DNA from 2 places in the Agathobacter rectalis ATCC 33656 genome. Region 2 is predicted to be linked to the other one. Evidence: a T-box and tRNA genes for the amino acid it is inferred to sense, from the RefSeq annotation. Region 2 holds a T-box; the other holds one or more tRNA genes.
What was found. The T-box of region 2 lies ahead of tyrS (tyrosine--tRNA ligase). A T-box ahead of a tRNA ligase gene usually reads a tRNA of that ligase, here a tRNA-Tyr.
Positions count from the first base shown of each region.

Region 1: it has a tRNA-Tyr gene. The T-box ahead of tyrS (tyrosine--tRNA ligase) is inferred to sense a tRNA for this amino acid. The anticodon was not compared.

Region 1 covers NC_012781.1:310,029-325,833, reverse strand. Annotated here, with positions in the region: gene EUBREC_RS01615 (ATP-binding protein) at 1-338, opposite strand, end outside; gene ptsP (phosphoenolpyruvate--protein phosphotransferase) at 595-2,295, opposite strand; gene EUBREC_RS01605 (HPr family phosphocarrier protein) at 2,326-2,589, opposite strand; gene EUBREC_RS01600 (BglG family transcription antiterminator) at 2,800-4,821, opposite strand; gene EUBREC_RS01595 (HAD-IIIA family hydrolase) at 4,840-7,062, opposite strand; gene EUBREC_RS01590 (LTA synthase family protein) at 7,135-9,072, opposite strand; gene EUBREC_RS01585 (D-2-hydroxyacid dehydrogenase) at 9,167-10,102, opposite strand; gene EUBREC_RS01580 (aldose epimerase family protein) at 10,702-11,745, opposite strand; gene EUBREC_RS01575 (hypothetical protein) at 12,068-12,625, shown strand; tRNA gene EUBREC_RS01570 (tRNA-Lys) at 12,992-13,064, opposite strand; tRNA gene EUBREC_RS01565 (tRNA-Phe) at 13,079-13,151, opposite strand; tRNA gene EUBREC_RS01560 (tRNA-Met) at 13,171-13,244, opposite strand; tRNA gene EUBREC_RS01555 (tRNA-Tyr) at 13,274-13,355, opposite strand; tRNA gene EUBREC_RS01550 (tRNA-Thr) at 13,385-13,457, opposite strand; tRNA gene EUBREC_RS01545 (tRNA-Val) at 13,483-13,555, opposite strand; tRNA gene EUBREC_RS01540 (tRNA-Asp) at 13,634-13,707, opposite strand; rRNA gene EUBREC_RS01535 (23S ribosomal RNA) at 13,769-15,805, opposite strand, start outside.
Region 2 covers NC_012781.1:168,296-184,100, reverse strand. Annotated here, with positions in the region: gene EUBREC_RS00880 (DUF5684 domain-containing protein) at 1-526, opposite strand, end outside; gene EUBREC_RS00875 (hypothetical protein) at 643-1,707, opposite strand; T-box leader at 1,950-2,258, shown strand; gene tyrS (tyrosine--tRNA ligase) at 2,318-3,544, shown strand; gene EUBREC_RS17640 (hypothetical protein) at 3,597-3,749, opposite strand; gene EUBREC_RS00865 (ABC transporter substrate-binding protein) at 4,226-5,230, shown strand; gene EUBREC_RS00860 (ABC transporter permease) at 5,269-6,231, shown strand; gene EUBREC_RS00855 (ABC transporter ATP-binding protein) at 6,232-7,026, shown strand; gene EUBREC_RS00850 (cytidylate kinase-like family protein) at 7,097-7,762, opposite strand; gene EUBREC_RS00845 (amino acid ABC transporter ATP-binding protein) at 7,796-8,536, opposite strand; gene EUBREC_RS00840 (amino acid ABC transporter permease) at 8,547-9,305, opposite strand; gene EUBREC_RS00835 (transporter substrate-binding domain-containing protein) at 9,434-10,333, opposite strand; gene EUBREC_RS00830 (helix-turn-helix domain-containing protein) at 10,476-11,672, opposite strand; gene EUBREC_RS00825 (hypothetical protein) at 11,726-11,953, opposite strand; gene EUBREC_RS00820 (lactate utilization protein) at 11,985-12,620, opposite strand; gene EUBREC_RS00815 (NUDIX hydrolase) at 12,842-13,303, shown strand; gene EUBREC_RS00810 (response regulator) at 13,306-13,689, opposite strand; gene EUBREC_RS00805 (hypothetical protein) at 13,706-13,975, opposite strand; gene EUBREC_RS00800 (PDDEXK nuclease domain-containing protein) at 14,104-15,102, opposite strand; gene EUBREC_RS00795 (FYDLN acid domain-containing protein) at 15,285-15,554, opposite strand; gene EUBREC_RS00790 (arsenate reductase family protein) at 15,587-15,805, opposite strand, start outside.

The sequences.
Region 1 (15,805 bases), 140 kb from region 2:
GCTTTTGCCACATATGGATACTCATCTATGACAAGCACCAGTCTTTCATTTTCACATAATTTAAATACATATTCTATTGCAGCCTGAAATGACACAAATGAAGTCCCCGGCATTATTCCTGAAGCATATTCCATGATTGCCTGACTAAAGTTCTCCAGATTCTGCTTTTCGTTGCTCTCTACTCCCATAAAATATATTGCTTTTTTATCCTGTATAAAATGGCTTATGAGAGCTGTCTTCCCCACTCTTCGTCTGCCGTAGATTACTGCGAATTCAAATTTATCCGAATTATATAATCCGTTTAAAGTTGCAAGCTCTTTTTCTCTTCCTATAAACATAGCTCTTCTCCCTCCATTTCTATACACAATATTTTATTACTTATATATGGTTTAGTCAATCGTAATTTAGTTAATCATAAATAACTAAATCGTAAATAACTAAATATTTATCTTTCATTTCGTATACACAAAAAAGACGGCCGTCCCGGTCCCCACCGGTTCAGCCGTCTTTATAATAAATTTCAATGTTATACTTTTATATTTTACTCTTATTTATACTTTTTTACTAACTTTTATACTTGTTTAAATTTAGCATCTACTGCTGTGCAAGCACTGCCTGTACCTCTGCCTCTGTAGCGCATGCCATTACCTTGTCTGCCAATGCCTTGCATTCTGCCATGCTGCTGTCTGCGATGGTCTTTCTGGTCTTGAGCACACTTGTGGCACTCACTGAGAACTCATCAAGTCCGAATGCGAGTAACAGCGGAATGAGCTTTGGATCTGCTGCTGCCTCTCCACACATGCCTACCATGATTCCCTCTTTCTTACCGCACTCGATGATACGCTTGATTGCGCGAAGCACTGCCGGATTGAAGGCTGAATAAAGGTATGCTACCTTTGAGTTTCCACGGTCTACTGCCATTGTGTAGCCTGTCAGGTCGTTTGTTCCGATACTGAAGAAGGCTGCCTCTTTTGCAAGCACATCTGCCATCATGCAGGCTGCCGGTGTCTCCATCATGATACCAATTTCGAGGTTCTTGTTGTATGCAATGCCCTCTGCATCAAGCTCTTTCATGATGTCAGCTACCATTGCTTTTACACTGCGAAGCTCATCTACGCATGTCACAAGCGGAACCATTATCTTTATCCTGCCGAATGCACTGGCTCTAACAAGTGCACGAAGCTGTGTATTGTAGATGTCTGTTCTCTGGAGACAGAATCTGATAGCTCTGTAGCCTAGGAATGGGTTGTCCTCTTTCTCAAGACCCAGATATGGGATTTCCTTGTCACCTCCGATATCGAGTGTACGGATAATGACAGGCTTGCCCTTCATTGTCTCTGCTACTGATTTGTATGCCTCAAACTGCTCTTCCTCTGTAGGAATTGTGTCTCTGTCCATGAAAAGGAACTCTGTACGGAAAAGTCCTATTCCCTCTCCGTCACACTCTACAGCTTTCTTTGCGTCCTCAGGCTTTCCGATATTGCATACAAGCTCTACCTTTGTGCCGTCTGCTGATACTGTCGGCACACCCGCAAATTTCTTTAAGAGCTCTTTCTCTTTTTTGTATTCCTCAAGCAACCCAGCGAATTTCTGCTCTGTCTCAGCGTCAGGGTTTACGATTGCCTCTCCGCTTGTTCCGTTGAGTACCACTCTGTCACCATTTTTGACAGCTGTGCAGATTCCATCAATACTGAGAACTGCCGGGATTTCCATTGCTCTTGCAAGTATTGCTGAGTGGGAGGTTCTGCCGCCCACCTCTGTGAGTATTCCTGCGATATTCTCTGCCACGATACCTGCTGTCATGGATGGTGTCAGGTCATGTGCCACGAGCACTGTGCCTGCCGGAGCTGCTGAGATATCATAGTCCTCGATTCCAAGCAGAATCTTAAGGATTCTGGCTTTGATATCCCTGAAATCTGTTGCTCTCTGCTGCAAAAGCTCATCAGGTATCTGTGCAAATATCTCTGCTGTCTGCTCAAGCACCTGGTCGAGCGCCTTCTCTGCCGTGATTTTCTCACTTACTATGAGCGCTGTAATCTGCTCCTCTATGGTCGGATCCTGAAGCATCTGGATATGTCCGCGAAGGATATCCGCATCCTTTGCTCCGACTGTCTTTTCCATTCTGTCTGCCATGGCGTTTGTATCATTTACAAATTTCTCAATGGCTCCCTGGAGACGTGCGATTTCAGCGTCTGTATCTGTAATTTTCTTATTCTCAATCACTATCTCATGCTCTTCGATAATGACCACATTTCCGATTCCGATTCCTTCTGAGCCGGCGATTCCTTTGTACATATCACACCTCCGATTGACTTTGCTGGTTGATTAATCTCCGAAGTTGTCTGCCTCGAGCTCTTCCATCTTTGCAAGTGCTGCTTCCTCGTCAGCTCCCTCACACTCGAATGTAATCTCTGCATCCTTCTTGATGCATGCTGCGATGATGTTTACAAGGCTCTTTGCGTTGATTCTCTTGTCGCCGAATACGATTGTTACGTCTGAATCAAACTTGCCTGCCTCTCTTGCGATAACTCCTGCAGGTCTCATGTGAAGTCCCTCTGCTGCTTTTACTACCATTGTCTTGCTTACCATAGTTTTGTCCTCCTGAATTTAAAATTATTGGTTTGTTTGTTTATTTCGCTCACACATATGATTAACTGTATCGCCCTCTGCTATTCATCAGCCTGTCATATGTCCGTTGCTTTCTATGGTTTTATTGTACTGTGCGGTATGAGTTTTTTCAATATTCCCCAAAATGCAAAATTGCACCATCTCTGGTGCAATTTTGTATTAATGTGATATTCAGTTCCACCCCAGCTCTTTCCGGATAGCTGCACAAAGCTCATGAGGTGAAGCAGCCTCCCTGAGCCTGTCAGTCGCTCCATTTTCATTCAGAAGCTTTGTGAAATCATGGAAAAATGCCTTTGTCGTGTTGACACTGTCAAAGTTTATCGCAAGCAGAAATATCATGTCTGCCATCCTCTCGCCCCACTCTATCGGCTTGTCGAGACGTATAACAAGTATCTGGCAGCGGTTTACATGCTCAGGCTTTCCGTGCGGTATGGCTATATTGCAGCCCACAGCGGTTGCCTCCACCTTCTCACGCTCCAGTACATCCCTCGCAAACTCGCTCTGCACTATTCCTTTGTTTATGAGAAGCTGGCACGCGCGCTTTAAAACATCCTTGCGGTTTTTCGCCTTTTTCTCAAATATGATAAATTCCTCCGACAGCATCTGTGAAAACTCGCTGACCTCCGCGCTCTGGCCGGTCATGAGCTCAAAGCACTTGTTTCTGATATTTTTCTCATCCTGCGCACTGATTAGTGGAGAAACATACAGAAATCTCATATCCTTGTGGATATCTGCCCGTGTGTCTATGGTCGAGAGTATGAGGTCGCAGTCATACTCGTCAATATGCTCTATGCGGTCTGACGACAAAATGCTTACTATCCTTACATCCGGCACTCTGTTTTCTATTTTGCCCGCTATTATGCTGCCGGTCGCATAGCCTGCTGCACCGATTAACACTGCGCGCACTGTCATAGGATTTCTGTGCAGGGCTCCGCCCACCTGCAAGGCAATAAAAGCTATCTCATTCTCGCTCGGCATGGCGCCTGTGTACTTTTCGTAGTATCTCGATACTGTAAAACATACCGTAAAGAGACTGGCATACGATTGTGTGATATCGGAAAGAAACGGATTGTCTATCTCTATGCCAAAATGAGTCCTCGCAATGGAGCCCGGTAAAAAGCTACGCATGCTCTCACGTAGAAGCTCATTTTCAATCAGATTGGCAGCGAGAAGATTTGACAGATACACTATCATCTCATCCTCTATGCTAAGCGCCTCCTCACAGGACATGACAACGCGGTTTTGTCCCTCGGCACAGGAAAAAAGCATTGCCAGATACATGATTTCAGGCTGTGAGAGGCTGATGCCGTGATGTCTTTCCAGAAAGCCTGCTGCCTCCTTTGCCATGTTCTCATGCTCTATCATTACGAATCCATTTTTCTGTACCTGCTGCTCTGTTTCGGTGCCCGCATCCCCATCACTTGCAGCATCACATATTCGGTTCGACAGATCTAACTCATCCGTTTTCAGTTCCTTCTCCACATCCACCCTGAAAAGTGCAATGGCTATATACTCTGCCAGCATCTGAAATGTGTAATCCGTAAAGATGATATCAAAGCGTCTCTCCACATGATGTATCATGTCAACTGCCATCGACAGATTTACGCTTCTGAAATTATTGGCTATCACCTCGGCCGCGCGTCTTGAAAGCCTGTGGTCATCGGTCTTGATAACCTGCTTATCACTGATTGGATACCTGCAGAAATGCCTCATGGCTTTTCTGATATCAAGCTCACTGCCTGTCGCATATATTCCGTAACCCGCCGTTCTGTGCACCTTAATGCCAAAGAGCAGAAGCTCTGCGTCAAGCTCATTTATATCATCCATGATGACATTTTTGCTGACGTTTAACTCCTCCGAAAAAAGCGCATACGTGTATGTATCCCAGCCACTTAGCAGAATATACGATATGTAGTTCTGTCTCTTCTTCTGCGATACTGCTGCCGATTTCCGCCCTGCCACATCCAGAATCTTTCCTATCTGCGCATCGCTAAAGCACGGCTTCATGCCTTTGCCCGGCTTTCTGTCGAGCGTCATAGAGTTTTGCTCACAAAAATCAGCCACCTCCTTCAGATATGTCTTCACACTTCGCTCCGACATACCTGTGGACGCAGCAAGAGCCTTTGATGTGACAAGCTCATTGTTGTGCTCTGCCAGCTTTTCAATTATCAATAATCCCTTTTCTGAAAGCATAAATCAAAGTTCTCCTGATTATACGTAATTTAACAATTCGACCGGTTCATCTATCAGATTTGTTGCACCATGCTCCTTCAAAAACTCTACGTCCCTGAAGCCCCATGTGACAGATACGCACTCCAGACCTGAGTTTTTCGCTGTGGCGATATCCACATCGGAGTCCCCCACATAGATTGCTTCATCTGCACTCACCTGAAGCTCTTTAAGTGCCTTCTGCACCATATCAGGTGCCGGCTTTTTGCGTATACCCTCTTCCTCCATCTCGCCGACTGCCGATGTCATATACTCCTTGAAATAAAGCTGATTGAGCTCCTTTACCGCCGGGTCAAGCTTGTTTGAAACAATAGCAAGCTTTATGCCGTTTAATTTAAGCTCCTTTAAAAGCTCCATGATTCCATCATAAGGTGCTGTATTGTCATTGCAATGAGCCTCATAATATTCCTTGAAATCCGAAAATGTCTTTTCAAACTTTGGATTGTCTGCCCCCTGTGGCACTGCGCGCTCCATCAGAAGCTTTACACCGTTTCCCACAAATCTGCGCACCTCGTCGAGTGTACGCTCCGGCATGCCATTTTGTTTTAATGCATAGTTTGTTGCATTTTTTAAATCCTCAAGTGTATAGAGAAGTGTTCCATCAAGGTCGAAAACGACCGCTTTTTTACGGTTTTCCTCCTCACCCTTTGCTATATGTGTCTTTTCAAATTCTGTCTTGCTTATCATATATGCCTCATTCCTGTCATCATTTGGCAGAACCATAATATCTCCAGGTCTGCCTGATATATAACTGCTGTCATCCTTATTCTTAAATAGCTTTACCTTGTGCTTTAGCACAAATGCTCTTGAAAAATCCTCCTCAACAGGTATGCACACTCTGGCATGTGCCATTCCATCCACTATAGTCTCCGTATCCTTATTCTTGAACTTCGGGACATAATCTGTCTGTTTCACAGTAAACCGCCAGTCCTTGTATATCCTGAAGCTTTTGTTCAGCCTGTCCAGATTTAAAATCCGTACACTGCCGTCTTCTCCTATTATGACTACCGTATCTTCACTAACCGGTGTGGAGATATCCCCCTTAGCTGTCCGCACTCCCATGCAGCAGCCCACAGGCAGTATATCCTTTGCAATGATACATCCCATCGGTATCGGGCGTTTTTTATAATCCACTTTTTTGAAGCCACTCGTATCAAAATCTTCTCCGTAAATTATCTTTGTATCGTTTAAATAATCAAAAATCCTCTCTTCCAATAATGATTTGATTGCAGAATCCGAAGGACGTTTGTGTGTACCATCGCTGCTGTACTGAAATCTTGGTGTCACGTCTTTTTCTTTGCAGTAGACATTATAGCTGTCTATCAGCAGATCCATCGGAATAAATCCACCGGCCTTGTAATAATGCCCTCCGCCTGAGCCTATGTCCCTGCACACTTCCTGCGCCATTTCGCTTGCGCTCACCTCTTTTATACAGCTTCTAAACGAAAGCTTCACTCCATTCTTAATCACTGAAAATACCATACATATGTCAATAGCATCCACCTCCAGCACAAAATCGCTTATGATGCCGAGTACATTCGGGTCACATGCCCCTGCCTTTACGATCGCCAGACGATATTCCTCTATATAATCGCGCCCCAGCAATGCTGTTGCGGCTATGTCCAGCTCCTCAAGTGACATGTTGGCATTTCGGAATTTGGCCACTATAGTGTTGTCAAAATCCGCCTCATCGCGCAGGTCCCTATCAAGCGAATGTGTTATCTCGGTAAATTCTCCGGTGTCGGTGTAAAGTCCATAATACAGTGCTGTTGCCAGGTTTCGATTTATCTCTACGCCCTCCTCACGCAGCATATCCCACACAATTGTCGCACATGAGCCCATATAGCTCATGACACGGTTCATAGCAGGAAGCTCTCCCGATACTCTGTGGTGATCTATGACAGCTACATTTTCTGCCTTGAAAAATGTGACATTCCCACCACCGTACTGACAATCGACAGTCACAAGCAGCTGCGGATTGTCTAAAAAATCCACATGCTCTATCGGTATGCCAAGACTGTCTACCATAAGCACCAGATTGCTCTTGTGTATGATATTCCTGCCTCCGTATACAAGTCTGGGACTTTTTCCATTCATCCTCAGATATTCATAGACTCCAAAGCCGCTTGCCAGTGCATCTGCGTCCGGATTATCATGACATTGCACAATTATGTTATCAAATTGTAATAAATCACTTAGCTTCATTATTAGCTCCCTGAATAGTTATATTAATTCATTTTCTCATATGTGTATTTATGGCTGCTTCAAATCATAACATTATTTCAGGTACGGAAACAGCAGCGAGCTTCTGTCCTTCTCGTCAAACATCGAATTGTACTGCAGGATATTGTATGCCTTTATCCATTTTGCCTCGTCTCCTGTTGCGTCTTCCACATGCATAAAACACTCATTCTTTTTCGAATAATAGCCCCTTGAATTTATGGCCGGAATCTTCTCCATCAGCTCTGCGAGGAACCGGTTGTATGCCGGCAGATCTATGTTGGCTCTCTCAAGCGTCAGTGTGGACAGGTAGTTGAGGCTCGTCACATCAACTTTCTGTGCATCCGTCTCGTAATTGGTCCATATCAAAAACGGCACCTTGTACAGATTCTCAAGCTCCTGCTCCGTAAGTCCGGAATTGCCCTTGCCATTTAAGAGCTTGATAAAATCATTGCATAATCCAGGCTGGTGGTCTCCAAAAAACACAATCTCTACCGGATCATCCACACCCTTAAAGTATGTGATGAGATTTTCGAGCGCCTTGTCACTTTCATTCAAAAGTGACAGATACTGGTTCGCATCGGTGTATGACGCTCCAACCTTGTAAACCTCCTGGTTGAAGTTGTCATATCTCTCACCGTAGCCACCGTGGTTTTGCATCGTGACTCCCATGATGTAAAGTTTCTCGTCATCGCTCTTTTTCTCGTAGCGGTCAATAATCTTATCATAGAGCTCCTGGTCAGTGATATATTCCCTGAGTATCTTTGTCTGGTCAAAATCATCTATAAAGTAAGTCTCATCATAGCCCAGATGCGGATAAATCTTGTTCCTGCTCCAGCCTGTCGCATAGTACGGATGCATCGCAACCGTCGTATAGCCGATATTCTTCAGGTTTGAGACTATGGAGGTCGGGTCATCATTTATATACTGCTGATAAACCACCGAGCCGTCCGGCAGAAATGCCATCGAGTTTCCTGTCTCAAATTCCCACTCAGAGTTTGGCGTCTTCGCACCGTACACGGACGAAAGAGCATAGCCTTTAAGCGTATTTTCACTCAAAGAATCCATAAACGGCGTAACCTGCGTGTTGGTCTCAAAATCTCCCACCACCGACAAATCCGCAAACGACTCATTCATGATAACAATGATTGTCGGATTTTTCGCATCAGACTGCGAATATGAGCTGTCCGTTTCCTTGAAATTGCCTGCTATCTTGTCAACTGCCGCCTTGCTGTAGCCATCAGGAGCCTTCACAAAGCTGTCCCTTATGCCGAGCACAAAGTTCAGCAGATAGCCGTTTCTGTACGTGCCCTTTTTCTCCCAGGTCTCGGTGTTCAGTGACATGGAATTCATGATGACATACAGCACGCATATTATTGTGAGAAGAATCGAAATAATCCTCATATGGATAGCTGACTCGAACTGCACTTCTATGCGCCTTACCAGCATGAGATACAAAACAGCCGCCAGAATCACATACAAAAACTTGTAGTCTATGACGAATTTGTATTTTGTCACGACAGAAAGTCCTGTTCCCGCTGACTTCAAATCCGCATACGTAAACTCATTACCACGGAATTCATAGACAAAGTAATCTATAAATCCAAACGCGAGTATGGCAATTGATGCTATGGTACATGTCAGCCTCGTGTTGTTTGTGATAAAAAGTATCACCAGATATATGGCGAGCGCCAGAACCACATTCACCACGCATACCATATCGGTGGTTTTCACAAAGTCCTCATCAGTCAGCAGCACATACTGCACCGAAAAAACAGATAGTATCGCTCCGATGACAAGCAGTATCGCAGCCCAAAGCCACGACAGCTTCACCGGAAGCTCAAGCTTCACATTTACAAGTCCAAAATATACTGCCGCAAACAAAAGAATCACCCACCAGCTTGCCGATGTAAAGTAACCTACCAGCGCGGCCGCCACTGCTGCAATTCCAAAATGTATGTTGTTTTGTTTTGTTATCTCAAATTTGATGCTCATTTCTGCCTCTTCATATTGCCTGTTAATATTGCCTCTTAATGCTTTCTCTTAGTGCTTTCTCTTAATGTTGCGATTTGATTTTAAATTATATTTCCTAATTAGCAAAGAAGTCCTCAATTTGACTGTATATAATGTGCATCAGATTTGTTCTTGCCTCAACGCTTGCCCACGCAATATGCGGTGTGATAATCAGCTTGTTTGAATCCTTTATCGCACGGAGCGGATTGTCCTCACTCATAGGCTCCTGCGCCAGCACATCAAGACCTGCCGCCGCCAGCTCTCCATCCATAAGCGCCTGTGCCAGATCCGCTTCATTCACTATAGGACCTCTGCCAAGATTTAAAAATATCGCAGATTTTTTCATCTTTTCAAACGCAGCCTTGTCCATCAGACCAAGTGTATCATCTGTGAGCGGTGCATGCACCGACACGATATCAGACGTGGCAAGCAGAGTATCAAAATCCACCCTCTCATAGCCCGGCTGCGAGTTTCTTCCTGAGGTAGAATAATAAACCACATGGCAGCCAAAAGCCTTTGCGATATCAGCCACGCGTCTTCCGATATTTCCAAGCCCCACGATGCCCCAGGTCATACCGCTAATCTGGTGAAACACATTGGAAAAATGCGTAAACGACGTATCACCCACATATTTCTCGCTCTTCACATAATCATCATAATATCTCAGCTTCTCAAGCAGGTAAAATAGCAGTGCAAACGTATGCTGCGCCACGGTCTCTGTAGAATACCCTGCGACATTTCTCCATTCAATGCCTCTTTTTACCAGATATTCTTTATCCAGATTGTTTGTGCCTGTTGCAGTCACACATACAAGCTTTAAATTTTTTGCCTGTCCTATTGATTTCTCATTTACCTCGACCTTATTTAAAACAATCACATCAGCATCCCTTGTGCGCTCCGCTGCTTCCTCTGTTGTTGAAAAATCATATTTGACAACCTCTCCGAGCTTGTCATATTCGGAAAGGTCGATGTCGTCACCAATTGTTTTGGAATCTAAAAATACTATTTTCATGGTTTGTTTCCTCTGTGCTATATATTTATTTGTTTTAATTTATATTTTTAGGGGACTTCGCACTTGCAGGCTGTGATGGTGCGCCGGCATATGGTATATTCCTCAGAAATATATGAAGTCAGCCACAAAAAATGCATCCGGATAGTCTGTTTTATCAGTCTGCTTTTTATCGTCACCGAAGGTTAATGGAACTTTGTGGCAGTTCATATATTTCTTCGGAACACACCATATGCCAGCGGTAATGCAGGTTTGCGTGTGCGAAGTCATCTCAATAATTATCTATATTTATCACTATTTATTGTTATTTGACAATTTTAATCTTTATTTGCCAATGTTTATGATTAATAGAATTACAGCTAGCTTTAAATACTAACAAATTACCTAGCATAATAGCATTAACATAATAGTATTAGCGCAATTTATAAATGTAATCATATGTTCATTTCATACATATAAATATATTTATACCACATTTCCGGAAATAAAACCACTGTATCAGTATTTGATTAAACAAAGCTTAAGAAAGCCCACCATATTAATGATAAATTTCATCAATATGGTGGGCTTTAACTATTCTGTATCTCTCTTATGTTGGCATTTTATTTCACAGAGAATTTGTAATCGGTCTCTGTGTGGTATGTATCACCTGCCTTTGTAACAGGTGTACTGAAGTTGGTCTCATTTATTGAGTTTGGATAGAACTGTGTCTCGAGGCAGAATGCATCGCGGTTATTGTATTTGACTCCGCCCTTGCCTTCCTGTCCCACGATAAAGTTGGCAGTATAAAGCTGGATTCCGACACAGTCGGTGTATACCTCCATCTGTATGCCACTCTCAGGAGAGTATGCTGTTGCGACCTTTTCTACTCCCGGAGCGGTCTTGTCTATTGCAAAATTGTGATCATATCCGCTTCCATAATGAAGCTGTGTATCATTTGCCTCGATATCTCTTCCGATTGGCTTAGCCTCTGTAAAATCAAATGGTGTACCCTCAACCGGTGCAATCTCACCTGTAGGAATAGCCTTGGAATCCTTTACAGGTGTGTAATGCTCAGCATTTATCTGCAATGTGTGAGTGTATACGCTTCCTGATGCATGACCGTTCAGATTGAAATAGCTGTGGTTTGTCATATTGAAGGTAGTTGTCTTATCTGCCTTTGCATTGTATATAATAGCGAGAGCATTTTCTTCTGTTACCTTAAATGTCACATCAACGACTGCATTTCCAGGGAAGCCCTGCTCCAGATCTGCATCCTCTATCTCAAAGGTAATCTCATCTGCCTTCTGCTCCTTAACAGTCCAAAAGCGCTTAGAAAAACCATTTGATCCACTGTGAAGACTGTTCTCATTGTCATTAGCCTCAAGCTTATATTCCACTCCATCAATATTAATCTTTGCATCGGATATCCTGTTTGCATATCTGCCGACAGTAGCACCAAAATAGCTGTACTCCTTCTCATATGACTTTACATTGTCATATCCTAAAATGACATCTCTCTCATTGCCATCCTTGTCCTTTACAAAAATAGATACAACTGAAGCGCCATAGTCTGTCAAAAGTACTCTCAATCCACCGCCATTGCTGATTTCGTAAAGCGATGCCTCCACTCCTTTTGATGTTGTACCGAAAGCTTTTTTACTCATGCCCCATATCCTCCTTTGGTTACATTATGTTTGTTGCATTTTTTGTAACTTTATGTTTGTTACATTTTGTTTTAATACATTATGCTTTTTACATTATGTTCTGTTACTCTTTGCTTGGTAGCATTTCGATTGCATAATCGCGTTTATCTTATTCTACGCATTCCTTTGTATTTTACTTCTTTTGATCGCATAAGTAAACTTTTTCGTGCAAATATCCGATAAAATATTTATAACAAATATTTAAGTGCAATTATACGTTCAAAATAAAACCTAAAATAATAGTAACCGCATAGTTATAATTAAAAATAATAAGAGGATTAACATGAGTACACGAGTAAGTTCAGCAACAAATCTTTCAGCAACATATTTTATGAGAAATTTTTATTCAAACAACCGCGATGCCATGAAATCATCCAAACGCAAAGAATATAGTATTACAGAGCTCGCTTACGATGATTCAACCGCCCTGCACCGCGCAGCTAAAAAATTAAAGAACTACAAGTATTCGGACGACGAAAATACCGATAACATCCGCGGAACAGTCATGGCTCTTGTTGACACATACAACAATTCCATTGATTCCGCCTCAAACAGCAGTTCAAGCTCCATGAAGCGTTACGCCAAGCAGCTCAAAAAGCTGGCAGGCAAATACACCGACGAGCTTGAGGACATTGGCATCACAATAAACAAGGACGGTACTCTGAAAGCTAATGAGGAGCTCGTCAAAAAAGCCGACGCAGACACTCTTAATTCTCTGTTCGGAAATGACAATGACTTCACAAGCAGTCTGTATCGTGTCTCACGCCAGATGAGCAGCTCGTCACATGATGATTACTACACATCACTGCGGACAGGAAGCAATATAAATCTAACGGTGTAAATCTAATGATGTTTTTTTATAATGTAATTTTGGCATTTCAACTGTAGAATTTCGACTTTGCAAAAGAATAATAGATAATAAATATTTGGCTGTCTTTTTTTTAATTAGAGCAAAAAAAAGACAGCCATCGTTCTGCTGTCTTTTAGGAGAAGGTATTTTACTATGGGGATAGTAAAAAATATATAATGTATTGGGGGGTTTTTACAGTTATTATAGTATCACCTTGGCCTCTGAAAGTGTTAACAAACATGCACAAATTTTCGATTATTTTTTGTGCAGTTTTACTAATTAAAATACGTTGTCCGGAGTTCGAACCCTCCGATGTCTTGCATTAAAAAACGCCTCTCTAAGAGAGACGTTTTTCAATGAGACATCGGGGATTCGAACCCCGGACAACTTGATTAAAAGTCAAGTGCTCTACCACCTGAGCTAATATCCCATAATAAATTAAAATGCCCAGTTCCGGAATCGAACCAGAGACACACGGATTTTCAGTCCGTTGCTCTACCAACTGAGCTAACTGGGCACAATGCTTACGCATCGAGTTGCGGGAATAGGATTTGAACCTATGACCTCCGGGTTATGAGCCCGGCGAGCTTCCAGACTGCTCCATCCCGCGATAGTATTTAGTTACTCTATAAAGAGTAATGGGCAGAGATGGATTCGAACCATCGAAGCAAGTTGCAGCAGATTTACAGTCTGTCCCCTTTGGCCACTCGGGAATCTGCCCATAATACAATTCAATATTAAATTGTATAAAGCCGATGATCGGACTCGAACCGATAACCTGCTGATTACAAATCAGCTGCTCTGCCAATTGAGCCACATCGGCATAACTAATAAAGGAATTAGTTAAATGGGACCTACAGGGCTCGAACCTGTGACCCTCTGCTTGTAAGGCAGATGCTCTCCCAGCTGAGCTAAGATCCCACGCGTTACTTGTAGTGAGTATTAAAAAATTCATCTGATTTAATCGTCATATAATCATGAATAAAGACTCACTATAAACGACCCAGACGGGACTCGAACCCGTGACCTCCGCCGTGACAGGGCGGCGCTCTAACCAACTGAGCCACTAGGCCATATAAAGGTTTATACCTTCAAAACTTCATACAATTCCGATTTGTTTTCTTCGTTATTAACCAGATTAAGCCCTCGACCTATTAGTAACAGTCAGCTCCACATGTTGCCATGCTTCCACCTCTGCCCTATCTACCTTGTAGTCTTCAAGGGGTCTTACTCCCGAAGGAGGGATATCTCATCTTGAGGGGGGCTTCACGCTTAGATGCCTTCAGCGTTTATCCCTTCCAGACTTGGCTACTCTGCCATGCCGTTGGTCGACAACAGATACACCAGTGGTCCGTCCATCCCGGTCCTCTCGTACTAAGGACAGCTCCTCTCAAATATCCTCCGCCCGCGCCGGATAGGGACCGAACTGTCTCACGACGTTCTGAACCCAGCTCGCGTACCGCTTTAATGGGCGAACAGCCCAACCCTTGGGACCTGCTACAGCCCCAGGATGCGATGAGCCGACATCGAGGTGCCAAACCACTCCGTCGATGTGAACTCTTGGGAGTGATAAGCCTGTTATCCCCAGGGTAGCTTTTATCCGTTGAGCGATGGCAATCCCACTTTATACCACCGGATCACTAAGTCCTACTTTCGTACCTGCTCCACCCGTCGGTGTCGCAGTCAAGCTCCCTTCTGCCTTTGCACTCTTCAAATGGTTTCCAACCATTCTGAGGGAACCTTTGAGCGCCTCCGATACCCTTTCGGAGGCGACCGCCCCAGTCAAACTCCCCGCCTGACATTGTCCCATTGCCAGTTCATGGCAACTGGTTAGAAACCCAGTACTACAGGGGTGGTATCCCAACAGCGACTCCGGACAGACTGGCGTCCATCCTTCTTCGTCTCCCACCTATCCTGTACATGCAGTACCGAATCCCAGTATCAAACTGGAGTAAAGCTCCATGGGGTCTTTCCGTCCTGGCGCGGGTAACCAGCATCTTCACTGGTACTTCAATTTCACCGGATGCATTGTCGAGACAGTGCTCAAATCATTACGCCTTTCGTGCGGGTCGGAACTTACCCGACAAGGAATTTCGCTACCTTAGGACCGTTATAGTTACGGCCGCCGTTTACTGGGGCTTAAATTCAAAGCTTCGCCGAAGCTAACCTCTCCTCTTAACCTTCCAGCACCGGGCAGGCGTCAGCCCATATACTTCACCTTTCGGTTTCGCATAGACCTGTGTTTTTGCTAAACAGTTGCTTGAGCCTATTCTCTGCGGCCTGCTCTCGCAGGCACCCCTTCTCCCGAAGTTACGGGGTCATTTTGCCGAATTCCTTAACAATGCTTCTTCCGTCGGCCTTAGGATTCTCTCCTCATCCACCTGTGTCGGTTTACGGTACGGGCACGCATTACACAATAGCAGCTTTTCTCGGCACATGGCTCACACGCTTCACTACTTTATTTCGCTCCACATCACGTCTTCGGATTATACGACGGATTTGCCTATCGTACACCTACCCCGCTTGTACCGGTATTTCCATTCCCGGCTCGTGCTTTCCACATGCGTCCCTACAGTTCTGATAATGCGTGGTACAGGAATCTAAACCTGTTATCCATCGCTTACGTCTTGCGACCTGTGCTTAGGCCCCGACTTACCCAGAGCAGATCAGCTTTACTCTGGAAACCTTAGATATTCGGCCGAAAGGATTCCCACCTTTCTCTCGCTACTCATTCCGGCATTCTCTCTTCTTATCCCTCCACTGCTCCTTCCGGTACAGCTTCGTCGGTTTTAAGAATGCTCCTCTACCACTCGCATTGCGAGTCCACGGCTTCGGTGTCGTGTTTCAGCCCCGGACATTTTCGGCGCAGGAACTCTCGACTAGTGAGCTGTTACGCACTCTTTGAATGTATGGCTGCTTCTGAGCCAACATCCTAGTTGTCTTCGAATTCCCACATCCTTTTCCACTTAACACGCACTTTGGGACCTTAGCCGGTGGTCTGGGCTCTTTCCCTTTTGACTGCCCAACTTATCTCGTGCAGTCTGACTCCCGATCATCATCTACATGGCATTCGGAGTTTGATATTCTTTGGTAAGCTTTGACGCCCCCGCGGAAATTCAGTGCTCTACCTCCATAAGACTAAATCGAGGCTAGCCCTAAAGCTATTTCGAG
Region 2 (15,805 bases):
TGTTTTTGTTGAAGGCAATAATACAGATAAAAATCACATTGAGGAATATAAGTCCGCAGGCAAATCCTGCTCCCTTGCCAAACGCATGTGCCAGTCCGACACAGCAGAGGATATTCATAACCAATGCCGCAATCATTGCTCCAATAATCAGAATAACTGCAAATATCAGCATGCCCATGTGAGCCCCGATGCGGTTTCCGGCATATCCATAGGTAGAATCATAATACGACCCCATATAACTGGATGTCATAACGGAAAGTCCTGAGGCAATAATCTCATACATCAATAAAATACATCCTGCTATACTTGCGATACTTGCCACAAGATATCCCCAGAACAGCTTCTGTTTCCCTGCAATCCTGAATTTTACATATGAGCTGTAAAACGGTACAATGGCCGCCCAGCCGTGCTCTCCTGCCTTTGCATACATAATCCATGATGCAACAATTGTCAGTACCATAACTGCCAGATTGATAAACGACTTAAAGCCGTCAATCATACTCATAATAGTATAATATGTGCTCATTTTTTCTCCCTTTCATAACCAAAGTTTGTTTGTTATTCAAAGTATACATCACCACCGGTCAGAGTGCAATAATTAAAAAGCTTTTGGAGCTTGTATAATTCACTCATTTTAAGATTCTAACAATACTCCTTTATATATTCACCAAAATATGGAAGTGCAAGTGAGATATAGCCCTGTCTGGAATTTAATATCCCTCTTTTTATAAGACGATCCCTGTACATAGAATAGCTTCCTGACTTCTCTCCCATAAGCTTAAGCACTTCTTCACGCTTGTATTCTTCCTTTTCTGTCAAAAGTCCTGCAAGAAACCTGTCCATTTCAGTCATCTCTTCCCATATTTTTTCATAAGAATATGCAAACAATTCAGCTTTGAGTTTTGGTAAAATATCTTCTAACAACTCATCCAACTTTTTCTTAAAATACAACACTCCCAATTCCTGAAATGCATATGCGTATCCTTTTGTAATTTTCGCCATTTCACGAGCCTCATTACTGTCAATATCCAGCTTACTCTTATACATTTCAGTCATTCGTATCATATTAAGAGGCTCCGTTTTAACTGTTGCCGCTCTTCTGAAAAATGTAAGATTTTTGACATTGCTCAATTCCTGTATATTTTCATACAAGCCTGTACACACAAAATAAACCGGATACCCTGCTCTGAGCCATCTGCCATATTCAGACGCAAATTTTATCATCTCTTCGGACTTTGAAACCTCATCTATTCCTATAAGTATCTTCTTCCCCTTTTTCTGTGCAGCCTGTATCATTGTCTCAACTTCTACACCGATATCAAAGAAATTATTATTGTTTTCTGCCGTATAGCCGATTCCACCACCTGTTCCCATCACTGTTGCAGAGAGGTTTATCCCTGTTGTTTTCTTATCCTGTGAACCAAAACCGGCCTTTACAAGCATTGCCGCTATCTGTCCCAGTATATCTCTTGCAGGATTTACATCAAAAACAAGCCAGTTTATATATCTGCTTTCATTGGTTCTTAATTCTTCCTCCACCTTTGCAAGTATAACGGTTTTACCGGAGCCTCTGACACCGGTTATCTTATATACCGACTCCGACGGATTATCGTAAATAAAGTTTTCCAGTATCTCCTCTGTTTTCTCTGTATGGATATATGTGTATTCCGGAGTCTTACTGAAGGTTGTAGTAAATGGATTCTGCATAAATTCACCTCAATTTATTATATGAAATTCAAAACTATTTATATTTTTTTATACTTTATATTGTTCTTTATAGTTTTTTATAAATTTTTATACTTTTTCTTTTATTTTATACTTTTTTATACTTTTTTGCAATAGTTCTTCCGACCTGTATATACCGTTAAAGTAATCACCGCTTTTTACAGCCCTTGACAAACCCCTTCTTAAACGGCTATAATATCGTCAATTGAAGCACAATTACATTTCAACAGGCTTTGATGGGAACAAGTACATTTCTGCAATACTTACAGAGAGCTGCCGGCAGGTGAGAGGCGCAAGGAAACAGATCTGGAATACATCCCGGAGCTTTGCACCGAACGTCATACCGGATGATTAAATATCCCCGGTTCGATTAATAAGCCGCAACGTATTGGCACACGTTATAGTGCCGGAGTGTTAGCAGAATCGGCTATTTTCACATATGTCGAATAATGTGTGACAACTCACGGAGGCATTCCTGTGCGAGCAGGATGCAAATTAAGGTGGTAACGCGAGAAATCCCCCTCGTCCTTAAATGGATGAGGGGGATATTTTATTTTTCAGAATACAGATTCATCTTATCAGGAGGAAAATCATGACAATTTATGACGAATTAGTTGCCCGCGGTCTTATCGCGCAGGTAACAGACGAAAAAGAAATCAAAGAGCTTATAAACAACGGAAAGGCTACCTTCTACATCGGCTTTGATCCTACAGCAGACAGCCTTCACGTTGGACATTTCATGGCTCTTTGCCTTATGAAAAGACTTCAGATGGCCGGAAACAAGCCTATCGTGCTTATCGGTGGAGGTACCGCACAGATTGGTGATCCATCAGGACGTACAGATATGCGCCAGATGATGACAACAGAGACTATCAACCACAACGTAGAGTGCTTCAAGAAACAGATGAGCCGCTTCATCGACTTTGGCGAGGGCAAAGCTATCATGGTAAACAACGCTGACTGGCTGATGGACTTAAACTACGTGGATGTGCTCCGCGAGGTTGGTGCTCATTTCTCAGTAAACCGTATGCTTACAGCTGAGTGCTACAAGCAGCGTATGGAAAAGGGTCTTTCCTTCCTTGAGTTTAACTACATGATCATGCAGAGCTACGATTTCTACACACTTTTCCAGAAATACGGCTGCAACATGGAGTTCGGTGGAGATGACCAGTGGAGCAACATGCTCGGTGGAACAGAGCTCATCAGACGTAAGCTTGGAAAAGACGCATACGCTATGACAATCAACCTGCTCCTAAACTCTGAGGGCAAGAAGATGGGCAAGACACAGTCAGGTGCAGTATGGCTTGATCCTAACAAGACTACTCCTTTCGAGTTCTTCCAGTACTGGAGAAACGTTTCTGATGCCGATGTTCTTAAATGTATCAGAATGCTCACCTTCCTTCCTCTCGAAGAGATTGACAAGATGGAAAGCTGGGAGGGCGCACAGCTCAATGAAGCTAAAGAAATCCTGGCATTCGAGCTTACAAAGCTTGTTCACGGTGAGGAGGAAGCCACAAAGGCTAAAGAGGCAAGCCATGCACTTTTCGCAGGCGGAGCCAACAACGCAAATATGCCTACAGTTACCGTTACAGCTGAGGACTTCCCTGACGGAGAGCTTGATATCATCTCTGTTCTCGTAAAAGCAGGACTTTGCGATTCAAGAGGAGACGGCCGCAGAAATATCCAGCAGGGCGGTGTTTCCGTTGCAGATGAGAAGGTAACTGATATCTCTACAAAATACACTCTCGACGATTTCAAGGGCGAGGGTCTCATTATCAGACGTGGTAAAAAGAAATTTGCCAAGGTTGTAGCTGAATAGACAGAGAATCCCCGGTAGTTACTACCGGGGATTTTTTACTTTCAGCCATATTTTATTTTGAAAATTCATTTGCAGGAAATTCATATGGCACAAATTTACTGCTACATGTAACTGTATACTCCGTTTCTCCCGAAACAGTTTTTTGTTCTGTGCCAACACCCTCTCCACAAATCCAGTATGAACCATCATTTTTATTCTTTAGCATAATATCCCCACACTAAATTAGCATAGTGTACAATAGCCATATGTTGATAGCTGACAGGCCTTGGGTAGCTGTAATCCATAAAACTTCTAAAACAGCTCCCCAATCCAGTCCAAAAACTGGAAAAATTCTGGAAAAAAGTAGCTGAAACCGCTGAAATTTCTAAAACAGCTCCCCTAACCACAGCGAAATAGCCGGAAAAATCTCCAAAAAAGTAGCTGAAACTGCTGAAATTTCTAAAACAGCTCCCTAACCACAGCGAAACAGCCGGAAAAATCCATAAAAAAGTAGCTGAAACTGCTGAAATTCCTAAAACAGCTCCCCTAACCCAGCGAAACAGAATGGCTTATTATCCATCATTTATATATATTAAACCCTACTTTTTCCTCATCTTCCCTTGACTTCTCATTAATAAGTTAATATAATTTACCTAATTGATACATCAACGCTTTAAAGCGCTGACAAAAGGAGGAATTATCATGAAAAAGAGATCTAAAATTTTAGCTTCACTTGTTCTTGCCGGAACAATGGTTCTTGGACTTGCCGGATGCGGAGATTCCGGTTCAGCAAACGGTGGCACACAGTCAGGCAAGAACTCAGATGCCAAATATCAGGTAGGTATCTGCCAGCTCGTACAGCACGAGGCTCTCGATGCCGCTACAAAGGGCTTTGAGGATGCATTAAAGGACAAGCTCGGAGACGATGTCTCATTTGACGAGCAGAATGCCGCAGGAGATGCTTCTACATGCTCTACAATCTGCACCAAGTTCGTCACCAACGACTATGACCTTATCCTTGGAAATGCCACAGCAGCTCTTCAGGCCGCTTCAGCAGCCACAGACTCTATTCCGATTCTCGGAACATCTATCACAGACTACGCTACAGCTCTTGATATGTCAGACTGGTCAGGCACTACAGGAAAGAATATTTCAGGTACAACAGACCTCGCTCCACTCGATGAGCAGGCTAAATGTATCAAGGAGCTCTTCCCGGATGCAAAGAACATCGGTATCATCTACTGCTCATCTGAGCCAAACAGTATCTACCAGTCAACAACTATTACCAAATACCTTGAGGACGAGGGATACACTGTAAAAGAGTACACCTTCTCTGATTCAAATGATGTCGCTGCAGTAACACAGAGTGCATGTGATGCATCTGATGCAATCTACATCCCAACTGACAACACTGCTGCTTCATGTACAGAGGCTATCAACAATGTCGCTTCACAGGCTAAGAAACCTATCTTCGCCGGCGAGGAAGGAATCGCTAAGGGCTGTGGTGTTGCTACACTTTCTATCAGCTACTACGACCTTGGATACACAACAGGTGAGATGGCTTACGATATCCTTGTAAATGGTACAGACATCAAAACTATGGAGGTTAAGAGCGCTCCTAAGTTCACTAAGGAGTACCTTCCGGACCGCGCCAAGGAGCTTGGAATCACAGTTCCTGACGGCTATGAGGAAATCTCAGCTGAATAAACAGCTGCACTATGGAGGTATTTAATAAAATGATTCTAATGAGTTATTTTGCAACCTTAAATCCGGTTGCATTCACCAATGCCCTTCCGGGCAATATAGCCCAGGGCCTGATATGGGGTATCATGGCACTCGGTGTTTATATCACTTTCAGACTGCTGGACTTCGCCGATCTGACGGTTGATGGCTCATTTGCAACAGGTGGTGCCGTAACCGTTATGATGACGATTAACGGCTACAATATCTGGGTTTCACTGCTTTGCGCATGTATTGCCGGTCTGCTCGCAGGACTCTGCACCGGTCTCTTACATACAAAGCTCGGCATTCCTCCGATTCTGGCAGGAATCCTTACACAGATAGCGCTCTACTCTATCAACTTAAATATCATGCAGCGCCACGCCAACCAGGCACTTAGCGCAGATAAATATAATCTGGTGCTTTCATCACGTAACCTGACACATGCGATAATTGTCGGTGTGATTTTCTCGGTTGTAATTATCGCGGTGCTTTACTGGTATTTCGGAACAGAGCAGGGCTCTGCTATCCGTGCCACTGGCTGCAACCCTGCAATGAGCAAGGCTCAGGGTATCAACATCGACAACATGAAGCTCATCGGTCTTGCGCTTTCAAATGCAATTGTAGCGCTCTCAGGCGGCCTGCTTTCACAGTACTCAGGCTTTTCCGATGTAAACATGGGCCGTGGTGGAATCGTCATCGGTCTTGCCGCAGTTATCATCGGTGAGGTGCTCGGCGATGCAATCCTCGGAAAGCACATGAATTTCATGGGAAAGCTTATCTTTGTCATATTTGGTGGAATTGTTTACTACATTGTAATCGGAATTGTTCTGTGGCTGCAGATGCCAAGTGATGACTTAAAGCTCTTCACTGCAATCATCGTGGCAATTTTCCTTGCAGTGCCTTACCTGAAGGGCAAGAGCAAGGCCTCCTTCAAAAAGGCCGGCAAGCGCTCTGCCGCAGCACTTAATGCAAAGGAGGGCAAATAAATGCTAGAGATTAGAAACGTACATAAAACCTTCAATCCGGGCACAATCAATGAAAAGCATGCCCTTAATGGTGTAAACCTAAAGCTTGAGGAGGGCGATTTCGTCACTGTTATCGGTGGAAACGGTGCCGGAAAATCTACCATGCTCAATGCTGTTGCAGGCACATGGCCTGTGGACGATGGTTCAATTCTCATTGATGGAGTGGATGTCACAGGACTTCCTGAGTTCAAGCGTGCATCATTTCTGGGACGTGTGTTCCAGGATCCAATGACAGGAACTACCGCAACCATGCAGATTGATGAAAACCTCGCACTTGCAGCGCGCCGCGGAAAGCGCCGTGGTCTTGGCTGGGGTATCACAAAGGCTGAAAAGGAGCACTTCCACGAGCTTTTAAAGGAGCTTGATCTGGGACTCGAGGATCGAATGACCTCAAAGGTTGGTCTGCTCTCAGGTGGACAGCGTCAGGCTGTTACACTGCTCATGGCTTCACTCCAGAAGCCGAAGGTACTGCTTTTGGATGAGCACACCGCAGCTCTCGACCCAAAGACAGCCTCAAAGGTGCTCGCTCTCACAGACAAAATCATCAAGGAGAACAGCCTGACAGCCATGATGGTCACACACAACATGCGTGATGCCATCGCTCACGGCAACAGACTCATCATGATGAATAACGGACAGGTTGTCCTTAATATCTCAGGCGAAGAAAAGAAAAACCTCACTGTGGAGGATCTGCTCATGAAGTTTGAGGAGGTTTCCGGCGAGGAATTTGCTTCTGATAAGGCTTTGCTTGGATAGACGATATCTATATAATAATAAAAAAATTTGCAGCTCAACACACGAGCTGCAATTTTTTGTTATATACTTTTTATATGAGCTCTCCCGCCGGTTTAATCATATCAGCCTTGATAAAGCCCTTTATGATCAGATACTGCTCTATCGTCTTCACACAGTTTTCCACACCAACACGCTCACTATTTAGTGTCAGGTCGTAGTTCACCGGATTGGTCCAGTAGTTTCCGTGTGTATAGTACTTGTAATAGTCTGCCCTAAACTTATCTGTTCTCTCAATCGTGGCATTTGCCACCTCCGGTGTCACACCCATATTGGTTATGGTACGCTCCACACAGAATGCACGCGGTGCCTCAATGTATATGCTCACCACATTTGGGCGGTTCTTTAATACATAGTCGGCACATTTTCCTACTATGACGCAGGATTCCTTGTCTGCAAGCTCGTTGATAATCTGGCTCTGATACTCAAAGAGCCTGTCATCTGATTTGAACTTCTCATTTCTTGATATATATCCCTTTGCTCTTGGAAGACCTCGCAAAAAGCTCGTAAATCCGCCCTCTTCACGCAGCTTCTCATTTACCTCCTGAAACACATTCTCGTCAAGTCCGCTCAGCTGGCTTGCAAGAGTCAGAATACGGTTCTCATAACAGTGTATTCCAAGCTCTTTTGCCAGCTGTGATGCTATTGCTTTTCCGCCTGTTCCAAATCCTCTGGCAAAGGTTACTACAAAATTATCCATTTATCATTTCCTCCTTCTGAATGCCAACCATATCTAGCCTGCCAGATATCTGCTTAAGAATTCTCTTGTTCTTGGATTCTTAGGATTTGTAAACAGCTCTGACGGTGCTGCATCCTCTGCCACATATCCTGAGTCCATGAAAATAGTTCTTGTAGAAACATCTCTGGCAAATGCCATCTCATGTGTGACGATTATCATCGTAAGTCCTGTCCTCGCGAGGTCCTTCATGACATTTAGCACCTCTCCGACCATCTCAGGGTCAAGCGCCGAGGTCGGCTCATCAAACAAAAGCACCTCCGGGTTCATACAAAGCGACCTGGCAATTGCAACTCGCTGCTTCTGTCCTCCTGATAGCTGCGATGGCTTTGCATTGATATAAGGAGCCATGCCGACTGCCTTCAGATGCGTGATTGCCCTGTCAAAGGCCTCCTGCTTTTGCAGATGAAGCACCCTTCTTGTACAAAGCATACAGTTCTGAAGCACTGTCATATTGTTGAACAAATTGAAGGACTGGAACACCATTCCCACCTTTGAACGGTAATCATTGATATCCTTTTGTACATTTCTGACCTCTTTATCGTGATATAAAATCTTTCCTGAGGTCTGTTTCTCAAGCTTGTTGATGCACCTAAGCAGTGTTGATTTTCCCGAACCTGAGGAGCCTACAATACAGATGACCTCGCCGGAATGCACATCAATATCAATCTTTCTAAGTACCTCATGATCACCAAATGATTTGCTTAAATCCTTAATTGAAATTACTGTCTCACTCATATTGTGCCTCCTATTCATTGTCCATGTACTCAACTGCGAGTGCATAGTCTGTCTTGCCCTGCAGCTTCTTTTCAATCAGCTTGAAGAGCTTATCAAATACAAAGCAAAGTACAAAGTAAATTACTGCGATGACCAGATATGACTCAAAGTACTTGTAGTAGTTTCCACCGACTGTCTTGGCAGCCATGAAAAGCTCCTGCACAGCGATAACATTGAGCACTGATGTCATCTTCAGATTTAAAAGGAATGTATTTGCCATCTCAGGAATGATGTTCTTGAATGCCTGCGGCAAAACTACATAGAGCATTGTCTTAAACGGTGACATTCCCATGGCCCATGCGCCCTCGCGCTGTCCCATATCTATTGAACCGATTCCTGCTCTGACTGTCTCTCCCATGTAGGCCCCTGTATTTAATACAGTTACGAGAATACCTGCAAATACAGGTGTCAGGTTTTCATAGCCCATCTGACGTATTCCATAATACACAATCATCGCCTGAACTATCATTGGTGTGTCCCTGAATACTTCAACATAAACTGTAAATATCACCTTTACTATACGGATAAGGACCTTTTTTACGATGTTGTCGCCATCGTTAAGCTTTACATCATTTACTATGCCTACGATATATCCCAATACGAAGCCAAGCAATGTACCAACTACCGATATGTACAGCGTAAGCCAGGTTCCTTTGATAAACATGCTTGAATATTTCTGCGCCAGAAATACCATCCATTCTAACGAATTACTTGGATTACTTATCATCATACTGCTACCTCACTTTTATCTCTCTAATCCCCAGCTTACGCCGGTTTATCAGACTATTGTGGGATGATGCGATATAACATCATCCCACAGTCTTTCATCTTTTCGTGAATCAGATAAATCTCTAACAACTAGTTGGCTGCCGGCTGCTGTGTCAGAACCTGATCCATCAGCTCATCCATCTTTGCCTTGTCATTCCAGCCGATTGCATTCATGGCATCCTGGATTTTATCTCTGAGTGCTGTATCATCCTTTCTTGTTGCGATACATACATTTACCATTTCATCATCACCTGTGAATGTATCATTCTCATCCAGCTCGATAATCTGTAAATCATCATTTGTCAGTGCTGCTGACTCTGCTGTCGGAACATCGATTACACATACATCTGCGCTGCCGTTTGATATTGCGAGGAAGCACTCTGATGTAGTCTCAAAGTTTCCTGACTGCTCAGCACCCTTTATCTGGTCTAAAAGTGGAATCCAGCCTGTTCCAAGCTGTGTCGTTACTTTGCAACCTGTATCTGCGAGATCTGAAAGACCCTTTACAGTTGAATACTTGCCGCCCTTCTTAACAACAATACAGTTGTTTCTATAGTAATAAGGCTCTGTGAATGCGTATGACGCTTCTCTTTCCTTTGTCTTTCCCATACCGGCGATGATACAGTCATAATCTCCTGCATCGAGTGAGATACCGATTGATGACCACTCAACCTTATGTACCTCAAGGTCCATTCCCATCTGGTCTGCAAGCTTCTGTGCCACTGCTACATCATAGCCGTATGCATAGTAATCAGAGCCTGCTATCTTGACTGCCTTGCTGCCGTCCGGTGTGGTATCTGTATCCTGTGTCCAGTTGAATGGAGCATATGCACATTCCATACCGACCTTTAAAACCTTCTTTGATGAGCTGTCTGCCGCTGAGCTATCTGAGGCAGCTCCTCCTGATGACGAACCACATCCAAACAATGTTGTCACTGCCATTACACCTGTCAATATCAATGCTGCAAATCTCTTACTTCTCTTCATCATAAGCTTTTCCTCCTTGATTATTGAAATACGAAAAGGCGCCGGAGTTTTTCTCCAGCGCCTTTGCTTAGTTCGTATAATAAACTTAATGAAGCAGCTTTGCAATGTTAATTTTGCACAATTTGTTTGTGCATTTTTACAGTGACTAATTAAACATAAGCCTTTTTACAAGAATACAATTAACTACATCCAGATATTCCATCGAGTCATCAAGGCTGATTTCCAGTATTTCCTCTATCTTTTTCAGACGGTATTGCAGGGAATTACGATGAACGTACATAATCTGTGCCGTTTTTCCGACATTAAAGCCACACATATAATAATTGAGCAGCGTATCTATGAGAAACGAGCCGTTTGCATTGTCATACATCTCAAGCCGCTTTAGCTTCTCGTTGCAATAATCCATGATTTCCTGCTGATTGCCACTGTTGAACATATACTTGTATATGCCCATGGAGCTAGCACTGATTACCTTCTTGTTGGTCGGATTGGGTAAAATATCCTTTTTGGGGATGAGATTTTTCGCCTCCTGATAGCTCTTGCCAAAATCCGCAGGCTTCCTGTATGCAGCACCGAGTATGCATGTGCTGTGAATGAGCCCTGCAAATGGTGCACGACTGTCTAAATCCCCAAGTATCCTTTCAATCTGATGCTCTGTCTCCATATCCTTTGTCTCCTCAAAAAGAAGCACAAATTTGTTCAAAAACCTCATATACATAGGCTTTTTCTTCATATGGATAACCTCGCGGTTCAGGCAGTCGGTATAGTATGTATATGTGTGCTCGTCCTGCTCCAGATTCACTCCGTATTTGCGGTCTATCACGATGATTCCCACTCTGTACGGCCGGTCAAAGGTCAGACCAAACTGTGCAGAAATCTTCTCGATATACTTATCATTTACCTCATATCCAAAAAGCAGATTGTACAGGTAGTCCCCGGTCCTTTTATTATCCACACTGGTCTCTAAAAGCAGCTCTCCGACGCTCTGCGCAATATCTACAAAAGTAGCTCCTTCCCACCGGATATAAAACAACGGCAGCTTGAGCTCATCAGCCTTGTCCTTCATCCTCTGCGGGGTCTCTTCCCTGTCCTCCACAACCGAAATCGCAAAACCCGATATTCCCAGCTCATTCAGCTCAACCATGGCATCATATGCCTCGTCCATGGAAAATCTCTTATAATCTACCACAAGCAGCGCAAAGTTGCCCGGATTCATATGATCCTTATAAGGCTTTGTCTGCACCAGATACGTCCATGACACCATCCGGTCAAGCCCTGTTGCTCCCGCCACAAGCTCCATTCCGTCCATTTGTAAATTGTTAACATCCCTGCATGAAATCATCTGCGTCTCCCTGATAACATTAAGCTTCGGTAATTATCCCAAGCTGCTTCACATTACTTATATCCACAGCCGCTTCGCCCCGGCATATCCTCTCCGTGCACATACCTGGCATTGAACTCCATATTTATCTCACGAAGCTCCTTCTTTCCGTCAATATAGTCCTGATACATCTCGGCAAGTCCCGACATGCAGCCATCGCAGGTGGCCTCGATATTGCCAAGCGACTCTGCCACAATTGCCTCGCGTTCCTCTTTTGTTGTCTCACTAATTAAATATCCCATTTCGTATGTTTCCTTTCCGGCTGTTCACATATTAAAAGCCCAGATTCTCATCCACAAGAATAATCTGGAAACGTCCCTTCACCCTTGAGAAGCGTGTGGTCAGAATCTGACAGCAGATACACTGTGGGCTCTTGCAGTCAAAGCAGGTGCCGTTCTTGGAGCATGGTGTGTCGATGCCAAAGCGCTGTGCGTTGATAGGCGCAGCCTCATTTCTCGCACGGCTCATAGCGTCTGCCTCTGTCTTTACTACCTTGTTCATGCCTACTATAAGAAGCACATGCTTCGGTCCGTAAGCATATGCTGCCACGCGGTTTGCATTTCCGTCAATATTGATAAATACGCCATCCTCGCTCATCGCATTGACACTTCCAAGGAAATAATCCGATGTAAATGCCTTTAACGCTATCTCCTGCTTCTCCTCCTGCGTAGACACCTTGTCCCTGTCATAAAACTGATATTCTCCGTTTGAGAGGGCCTCATACAGACCACATTCCTTCACCGATGTGGCACCGCCCATATTGATTGAGCTTCCCTTTGGAATCAGCTCCAGTGCCTTCTTAACAGCATCCTCCTTTGTCTCTACATAATATGCCTCCATGTTGCGCGACTCAAGCGCAGCCACAAGGCGCTTTCCCAGTAATTCGTTTCTCATTTTTCTTACGTCCATAGTGTAAACCTCATTTCATGCTTATTGCCAATTCCAGTTTGTGCAATTAGCTGTATTAATTGTTGTTATTATACTACTTTACAGGGGGCGTCTGCAATTTATTCGGGAATAAATAAGCTTATTATAAATTTTCCTATAAAATTTAGGCTGCTATGCAGATAGATATTTTTCCTGTCTTCCCCCGCACATTTTATGTTATAATCATCTGACGGAGGTACATCATGAAAATAACTACTCTATGCTACATAGAACACGATGGACAATATCTCATGCTTCATCGTATTAAGAAAGAAAATGATATAAATGAAGGAAAATGGATTGGTGTTGGCGGTCACGCCGAGAATGGTGAATCACCCGAAGAATGCTTGCTCCGCGAAGTCAAAGAGGAAACAGGGCTCACACTTACATCATACCGTTTCCGCGCGCTCATAACTTTTATAAGTGATAAACAGGAGCCTGAATTGATGTGTCTTTTCACCGCTGATGAATTTTCCGGCAAGCTTATAACATGCAACGAAGGTGACCTCAAATGGGTGGATAAAACTATCGTGCCCACACTTCCTACCTGGGAAGGCGACGCTATCTTCTTAAAGCTCCTGCTAGAAAATGAAGAAAATTTCTTCACACTTAAGCTTGTATATGAAGGTGAATCACTGGTTGATCAGAAGCTTGAGATTTATTAGTATTATCCTGCCACAAGACTATTTACAAGCTTCTGCATATCTGCCTCCCAGTTTCTTTCCCTGCTATAATAAACACAGCCATATATTTCCGGGTATTTGAGATTCACGCTGGAGCAGAGAATTACAGGTATTGTGATTTTGTTCTTAATCACTCTGTCAATCAGAACATCTCCTGATTGTTCCTCTCTGCCACCCGGCTCATCGGGATAATACATATCAGTAATTATCAGATCATACGGATTATTACTATCTATTGAGTTTTTAATCTGTTTCCACCCGTCTGCGAGATTATTGGACCATTCGACATCTTTAATCCCACATCCTGACAGGGCTTTGCAAATATCATTGTGTTTAAATGTATCATCTTCGATATTCAGTACTCTCATGTGAATCCTCCTGCCTTTATCTGTTTAAGTATTCATTCCATCTTGCATTCGTCTCCTCAAGCTCATGCTTTTGCATTATGCGATTGCGGTCGCTGAGTATCGCAAGCATCTCATCAGCGATTTCTTCCATGGGAAGCTTTTTATAGTGTGACAGATATCCTATCATCCTTTGAGTTGTCCAGTCGGTATTTAGGTTTTTCGTTATCTCATCGCAAAACGGCTCCGGATACCCGCGCCTAATCAATATATCATATAGCTCCATACTCTTTGCTGTTTTTGGTTTCATATAGTGCCTCTCCACGTCTGCCAGATGCATATGTTTTCCAGTACCCTTTCATGTCAAGTATATGAATTCATAAATTTAATTCTAAGTTTTTTCAACAGGCTGCTATTTTAGTTATACAATACTAAATTTTATTTAATCCGTTTCTGGATATCTTCAACGGATGGCAGTTGTTCTTCCAGTTCATCCGGCAGAATGCTTGTCACTTTATATTCGCTCACACCAATTGGTTTGGAAATATCTTTGAGCGAATATTCCGCTACCACGTTGTTCTTGCTCTTACAAAGGAGCAGACCAATGGACGGGTTATCCTGCTCTTTCTTTAATATGCCATCCACTGCCGACAGATAGAAATTCAGCTGCCCGGCATATTCCGGCTTGAATTCCCCGGTTTTTAGTTCTATGACTACATAGCAGCGCAGATTCAAGTTATAGAATAACAGGTCAATATAAAAATCATCGCCGCCCACGTTCAGATGATACTGATTCCCCAAAAATGCAAAACCTGTTCCAAGTTCCAGAAGCAGCTTGGTGACATCCCTCACCAATGCCTGTTCAATATCCCGTTCCAACATGTCCTCTCTAAACGAAATAAAATCAAACACATATGGGTCTTTCATCGTCTGCGTTGCAAGCTCACTTTGAGGTGATGGCAGTCGATTTTCAAAATTTGTGACCTTGTCCGCCAAAACCTGCCGTTGATATAAACCACTTTCTATCTGATGCACAAGAACATTATGCGACCATCCATTTTCTGCTGTTTTATGAATATACCATACACGTTGTTCTTGGTCTTTTACCTTTTCCAAAATTGCAATATTATGGGACCATGGAATTTGTGCAGACACCGTCTGCACAAATTCACGATCCGGATAAGTCTCAGCGAATTTTGCCATATACTTCAGATTTCTGACGGAATATCCCTTGCTCTTTGGAAAAGCACTTCGTATATCCGTGGCAAGATTGTCTACAAACTTGTTCCCCCACGCTTTATGCTCATTGATTACACAACCAATATCATGATACAAAAGCAACATATCAGCATTCACATGAATCGTCGCATGATATTGTGCAGCCTTTATTTCACTTTTTATATTTTCGATAACGGATAGATACTCCGATGTATTCATCAACACACGCCTCGCCTCACTTTCTCATAACTGTTTAAGCATTCATTCCATCTTGCATTTGTCTCCTCAAGCTCCATACTCTTTGCTGTCCTTGGTTTCATATAGTGCCTCTCCAATCTTCTCAATCAATGTCACATCCGCCGGCAGCTACTTTACATCTGCATCTACATATATCTGCATTCTTATATCCAGCTAAAATCGCCACCTGTCACAGCAAGCGATAACAGCTTATCCATCTTCTCTACCTCTTCAACGCCTCTAACCATCTGAATAAGATTCGCAGATTCTACAACCTTTGGCATCTCCTCATCAGGTCCTATCTCCATATCTGCCTCTTCTCCACAGTATGGACATACCAATGTTGGTGCAATTTTTAAATCCAGAAACCTGCTTCCACACTCTTTACACTCATAATAACCGCACTGCTGGGTGCCATCCGGTACATAATACATATATAATTTCCTGCCTTTCATTTCCTTTAGTGTTATTTCCATGTCTTCCATACATCCGGCTGGTACCCGATTGTTGACTGCCTGCCGTTTCTAACCACCGGTGTCTTAATCACCTGCGGATTTTCAAGCACTTTATCCAGCTTGTCCTCATCTGCTATGTACTTTATAAGTGCCAGCAAATCCTTATCTTTGCCATCCCAGTTAATCATATTGTCAAGACCGCCATTCACTTGGGCGACAGAATTAAATTC